One region of the Streptomyces sp. NPDC101118 genome, then DNA from elsewhere that is predicted to be linked to it. Evidence: riboswitches for the same ligand, from Rfam matches in the RefSeq annotation. Region 1 holds a riboswitch; the other holds the start of a gene.

The links. Region 1 has a riboswitch for guanidine ahead of ACIQUQ_RS24540 (DMT family transporter). Riboswitches for the same ligand answer to the same signal wherever they lie in the genome.
Positions count from the first base shown of each region.
Region 2: linked by a shared signal. The riboswitch ahead of ACIQUQ_RS05260 (Ohr family peroxiredoxin) and the one ahead of ACIQUQ_RS24540 (DMT family transporter) in region 1 are both predicted to bind guanidine.

Region 1 covers NZ_JBIVZG010000016.1:123,358-126,541, reverse strand. Annotated here, with positions in the region: gene ACIQUQ_RS24545 (transglycosylase domain-containing protein) at 1-1,636, shown strand, start outside; gene ACIQUQ_RS24540 (DMT family transporter) at 1,581-1,901, opposite strand; guanidine-III (ykkC-III) riboswitch at 1,932-1,995, opposite strand; gene ACIQUQ_RS24535 (co-chaperone GroES) at 2,049-2,351, opposite strand; gene ACIQUQ_RS24530 (DUF3618 domain-containing protein) at 2,437-2,757, opposite strand; gene bcp (thioredoxin-dependent thiol peroxidase) at 2,861-3,184, shown strand, end outside.
Region 2 covers NZ_JBIVZG010000002.1:508,822-512,005, reverse strand. Annotated here, with positions in the region: gene ACIQUQ_RS05275 (PRC-barrel domain-containing protein) at 84-443, shown strand; gene ACIQUQ_RS05270 (protealysin inhibitor emfourin) at 566-808, opposite strand; gene ACIQUQ_RS05265 (hypothetical protein) at 1,035-1,520, opposite strand; gene ACIQUQ_RS05260 (Ohr family peroxiredoxin) at 1,513-1,959, opposite strand; guanidine-III (ykkC-III) riboswitch at 2,043-2,104, opposite strand; gene ACIQUQ_RS05255 (VOC family protein) at 2,300-2,728, opposite strand; gene ACIQUQ_RS05250 (mechanosensitive ion channel family protein) at 2,779-3,184, opposite strand, start outside.

The DNA of each region.
Region 1 (3,184 bases):
GCAGCGCGGCCGCGCCGTCGCCCGCTGGAACTACGTCCTCGACGGCATGGTCAAGAAGAAGTGGCTCGACCCCGCGGAACGCGCCGCCACCACCTTCCCCGAACCCGGCAAGGTCCGCGCCCCCTCCGGCATGTCCGGACAGCGCGGCTACCTCGTCGAAACCATCCGGGACCACCTCCTCGCCAACAAGGTCATCGACGAGACCGACCTCGCCGCCGGCGGCTACCGCATCACCACCACCATCGACAAACGGCGCCAGACCGCCTTCGTCGAAGCCGTCCGCGACCAGCTCATGAGCAAGCTCGACCCCGACCGCGCCAAAGACCGCATCGTCCGCGCCGGCGGCGCCTCCATCGACCCCGCAACCGGCAAGGTCGTCGCCCTCTACGGCGGCATCGACTACACCAGGCAGTACGTCAACAACGCCACCCGGCGCGACTACACCCCCGGCTCCACCTTCAAGCCCCTCGTCTTCACCGCCGCCGTCCAGAACGGATCCACCACCCAGGACGGCCGCCGCATCACCCCCAACACCCTCTACAACGGCGACAACCGGCGCCCCGTCCAGGGCTCCGCCATCGCCTACGCCCCCGAGAACGAGGACCAGCGCTCCTACGGGGACATCACGGTGCGCGAAGCCACCAACGACTCCGTCAACACCGTCTACGCACAGCTGGCCGTCGACGTCGGCCCCACCAAGGTCAAGAGGACCGCCGTCGACATGGGGATGCCCAAGGACGTACCCGCCTTCGACGCCGTACCCGCCATGGCCCTCGGCACCCTCCAGGCCAGCGTCCTCGACATGACCCAGGTCTACGCCACCCTCGCCGACCACGGCCGCCACACCCCCTGGACCATCGTCGAGAAGATCACCAAGGACGGCGACTCCGTCCCCCTCCCCCGCCGCACCCCCCGCCAGGCCGTCACCCGCGAGGCCGCCGACACCACCACCTCCATGCTGCAGAGCGTCGTCGAGAGCGGCACCGGCACCGCCGCCCTCGCCGCAGGACGCCCCGCCGCCGGCAAGACCGGCACCGCCGAGGAGGACAAGGCCGCCTGGTTCGCCGCCTACACCCCCGAGCTCGCCACCGTCGTGGCCGTCATGGGCCAGGACCCCGACGCCGGCACCCTCCAGCCCCTCTACGGCGCCCTCGGCGAGGCCCGCATCAACGGCGGCGGCTACCCCGCCCGCATCTGGGCCGCGTACACCGCGGCCGCACTGGAAGGCACCGACCCCGTCGACTTCGACCTGGAACTCCAGCCCGGCGCCGCGTACGTACCGCCCGCCGAGCCCACCCGCACCCGCGGCCCCGACCGCGAGCGCCCCGGCCGCCCCCAGGGCCAGACCGAAGGCCAGAACCATGGCCGCGACCAGGGACGCACCCAGGGCGGGAACAACGGGGGCAACACGGGCGGGGGCGACGAAGGCGGCCGGACCCAGGGCGCCACCACCGGCACCACGGGGGGCACCACCACGGGAACCACCGGCGGCACCACCACCGGCACCGACGGAGGCGGCACCACCACCACGGGCGGCACCACCACCACCGGAGGCCCCGGCGGCACCGACAGCGGCGGAACTAGTGACCCGAGGTCGCCTTCAGACCCACCACAGCCACCAGCAGCAGACAGATGAAGAAGATCCGGGCGGCGGTCACCGGCTCACCCAGCACCACCATGCCCAGCACCGCCGCACCGGCCGCACCGATGCCCACCCACACGCCGTACGCCGTACCGATCGGCAGCGACTTCGCCGCGTACGACAGCAACACCATGCTCGCCACGATGCCGGCACCGGTGAACACGCTCGGCCAGAGCCGCGTGAACCCCTCCGTGTACTTCATGCCGACCGACCAGCCGACCTCGAGCAGACCGGCGACGAGAAGAAGAACCCAGGCCATGACGGCACCTCCGGGACGAGAGCGGAACGGGGTGCGTCGTCTTGTCGTACCCGGTACGGCGCGTCTCGTCGGGGTTCCAGACCACCGTAGCAAAACACGAAAAAAGGACCGGTGACCCAGGTCACCGGCCCTTCCTCGGAAAACCGTCTACAGGTACAGGCCGGTGGAGTCCTCCGACCCCTCCAGCCGCTCCGCGGCCACCGCGTGCAGGTCCCGCTCGCGCATCAGCACGTACGCCACGCCCCGCACCTCCACCTCGGCACGGTCCTCGGGGTCGTACAGCACCCGGTCGCCCGGCTCCACGGTCCTCACGTTCTGACCGACCGCGACCACCTCGGCCCAGGCCAGCCGCTTGCCCACCGCAGCCGTCGCCGGAATGAGGATGCCGCCGCCGGAACGGCGCTCGCCCTCGGGCGAGTCCGACCGGACCAGCACGCGGTCGTGCAGCATCCGGATGGGCAGCTTGTCGTGGTGGGTGGGGTTATCGCTCACGTACCGAACCTACCTGCCCGCGCCCGCCCCGCGCCCCCCAGGGTCACCCGCGCCTGCGACGCGCGGAGACGGCGAGCAGACCGATCAGACCCACGGCGACCATCGCCACCGGCACGACCCGCTCGAAGCGCGGGGCGCCGTCCTCGTGCCGCAGGCCGGCCTTGAGGTCGATGACCACCCGGTTCACGGCGGCGAAGGCACGGCCCGCCGTCTCGTCGACCGTCGAGGCCACCCGGGCCCTGGCGTCCCCGATGATCGTCTGCGGGTGCATGCGCACGCCGATCTCGTCGAGCGTCTCCGCGAGCTGCTCGCGCCTGCGGATGATGTCCGCCTCGATCTGGGCGGGGGTCCTAACATCCGACACCGCGCTGCCTCCGTGATGGTCGTGGGTGGGCGTAGTCCGACGTGGACAGTCTGTCAGCTTACGCTCGTGCCGTACGGATCCCCTCCCGAGGAGACTTGAGGACATGAGCGAGCGACTCCAGCCCGGCGACACGGCTCCCGCCTTCACCCTGCCCGACGCGGACGGCAACGAGGTCTCGCTGGCCGACCACAAGGGCCGCAAGGTGATCGTGTACTTCTACCCGGCCGCCCTGACCCCCGGCTGCACCAAGCAGGCCTGCGACTTCACCGACAACCTCGACGTGCTGGCGGGCGCCGGCTACGACGTGATCGGCGTCTCCCCGGACAAGCCGGAGAAGCTGGCCAAGTTCCGCGAGAAGGAGCACCTGAAGGTCACCCTGGTCGGCGACCCGGAGAAGGAGGTCCTGGCGGCGTACGGCGCGTACGGC
Region 2 (3,184 bases), on a different contig from region 1:
GTGGCGACGCCGCCGGCCCCGGTCCGGACCCGGACCGGCCGGCCGTCGCCCCCGAGGAATCGCCGAGAAAGGAAGTTGCTCCCATGACCGAGAACATCTGGGTCTACCGCCTCTCCGTCGGCAGCCTGGAGGGCACCGATCTGACGGGCTACAAGGTGGAGGCCGTCGACGGCACCATCGGCAAGGTCGACAAGCACTCGTACGAGACCGATGCCTCCTGGATCGTCGTCGACACCGGACCCTGGATCTTCGGCAAGGAGGTCCTCCTGCCCGCCGGCACGATCACCCGCGTGGACGCCGCGGAGGAGAAGGTCTACGTCGACCGGACGAAGGAACAGGTCAAGGAGGCCCCGGAGTTCGTCCGCGACAAGCACCTGGGCGACCCGGAGTACCACCGGGAGGTCGGCGGCTACTGGGGCGACGCCCCGCTGGGCCGCTTCTGACCGCGCCGCACCGCGATCCTGGAAACCGGCGGGCGTTCCGGCACCTCGGGGTGCCGGAACGCCCGCCGGCGTTTCCCGTCAGTGGCCCGGCCGCCGTGGGCGGCCGGGCCACTGACGTCCGGTCAGGCCGCCTCCTCCAGCACGGCGCGGATCAGCCTGCGCTGGTCCTCGGAGAGGCAGCCGTCCTCGACGTCGAGCACCTGGTCGTCCACGGTGATCCGGTAGTGGAAGCCGTCCGGGGTGCCCGACAGGGCCCTGAGGGCCAGCTCCTCCCAGTGCGCCGCGTCGCGGCGGCCCGAGGTGTCGAGCTCGCGGGCCTTCTCCACACCCGCGAAGCCCCCGGATCGCGTGACGGTGATCCGCATGGTCGTTACCTCCGTGGTCCGGTCGGCCGCCACGGGGAAGTCCGGTACCTGTCCCCCGCAGCGGTGGCGGCGCGTCACCGCCGCCCCCGCGCCTGCCCCGCTTCCGCGCACCTGGGCACCGCGAGGGCCCGGAGCGGCCCGATCCGTCCGGAAAGCGCCGTCGGGTGGCCGAGAGGGGCCGGGCCGGGTGCCGCTGCGGCTCCCGGCTCCCCCGCGGGCCCGGGGGTCACAGCCGCCAGTACGTGCCCGTACGGGAGTCGACGTGGACCACGTGCGCGCCGACGCGTACGACGTGGTGGTCCGGGCCGGTCCAGGAGCCGCTGTCGCCCTCGGCGTCGGGGAGCGGCGTCCAGACCTCGAGGAAGGTGCTGCCGTCCGGGTTCGTGCCCCACTCGACGAGGTCCGTGCCCTCCCACCGGAAGCTGCCCGCGTCCTCGCCGGGCTCCCCCGTCAGGTGGTGGAAGTGCACCTGGCGGCCGTCGAAGCCGGTGGTGCCGGCGAAGCCCCGGCTGTCCGCGAAGTACCGGCCGTCCTGCAGCCAGACCACCTCGTCGTCCTCGCGCAGGGGTCCGCCGTCGCGGCTGATCCCGCGCCGCAGCCATGCGCCCCGCTCCGGCACCGGCACGCCCGGCCCGCCGGGGGCCGGGGTCCCGGCCGGGACCGGGTACCGGCTTCCGTCCGGCGGCCCGGGCGCGGCGGCCGGCTCAGGCATCGGCGGGGCCGCCGTCGAGCGCCTGGAGCGAGAGGTCGATGTTGCCGCGTACCGCCTGCGAGTAGGGGCAGACCGCGTCCGCGCGGTGGAGCAGGGGCAGCAGGTCCGCCGCCGCCCAGCCGGGCACGGAGACGGTGAGGCCGACGGCGAGGCCGTAACCCGCGGGCGTGTCCGTGGTGCCCAGCCGCACCTCGCACTGCACGCGGGCGGCCGACGCGTCGGCACCGAACTCGCCGGCCACCTCGGCCAGTGCGGAGGTGAAGCACGCGGCGAAGCCGGCCGCGAACAGCTGCTCGGGGTTGGTGGTGCCCGGCACCTTCTTGCGCGGCGGCGCCAGCCGGACGTCCAGCCGTCCGTCGTCGGTGACGACCGATCCGGTGCGTCCTCCGGAGGCGTGCGCGGTCGTGGTGTAGAGGGTGCGGGTGAGCGGCACGGTCATGTGGTCGGCCCATCTGTGCGACGAGGGAACGCTGCCCGGGGCCGGACAGCGGTACGGCGCCTGCCGGTGGGACGGCGCCGTGGGGCGCGTCGTCGTGCGTAACCGGGTACGGCGCATCTCGTCCGGGGCCTCGGGTGGGGCCGCCGCACAATCTAGCAACGGACCGCGGGGACCGGGGTCCGCCGGTGACCCTTCTCACCCGGGAGGGCGGCAGGGGCCGGCCGTGGGCGGCCGGGACGGCGGACGCTCACCCGCGCGACCGGGCCGGGACCGCACCGCCCGCCCGGTGGCGCCGGGACCGCCCACCCGCCCGGTGGGCCGGCCCCGGTGGCCGCGCCCCTCAGCCGCGGCGGGACTGGGCCGGTACGGCCGCCTGCCGGACCGCGGACAGGACGAACCCGTGGCCCGCCGGGTCTGCGTAGCGGCGCACGGTGGTACGGCTGCCCGGCCCGCTGCCGGGGTCCTCGGCGGCCACCGGCCGGGCCCCGAGCGCCACGGCCTCGCGCTCGGCGTCGTCCAGGCTCGGTGCGGGGACCAGTATGTGCAGGTGGGCCTGCTGGGAACCCTCGGGGAGTGGCCAGCTCGGCGGGGCGTGGTGCGGGTCGCGGCGGACGCCGAGGACCACGCCGGCGGGGCCGGAGACGAGGAGCAGGTCCCCGTCGTCGGGGGCGGGCGCGGCGGTGCCGCCGAGGAGTTCGGCGTAGAAGCGGGCCAGCAGCTCGGGTTCGGCGCTGTCCAGGACGAGGACTGTGGTCTTGGGTACGGTCATGCCGCGCGTGTGCCCGGAGTCCGCGCCCGTACACGGGGCGTGTCCGGGCGTCAGTCCCAGGCCGGGCGGCGGGGGCCGTCGCCGTCCGGCGAGGGGGCCGGGGCCACCGCGAGGCGCGGCAGGGCGTGGGGGTGCTTCTCGGAGAGCCAGGCGACGAGGCGTTCCCGCACCGCGCAGCGGACGGTCCACAGGTCGTCGGCGTCCTTGGCCGTGACGATGGCCCGGACGACGATCGTGGAGGGGGTCGTCTCGGTGACGGCGACGTCCCAGCCGCGGCCGTCCCATGCGGGGCAGTCGCGGAGGATGTCGTGGACGTGCTCGCGCATGAGGTCCACCGGCGCGGAGTGGTCGCAGTGGAGGAAGACGCTGCCGGTCATCTGGAGGCCGCCGCGGGACCAGTTCTCGAAGGGCCGGGTGGTGAAGTACGAGACCGGCATGGTGATCCGGCGCTCGTCC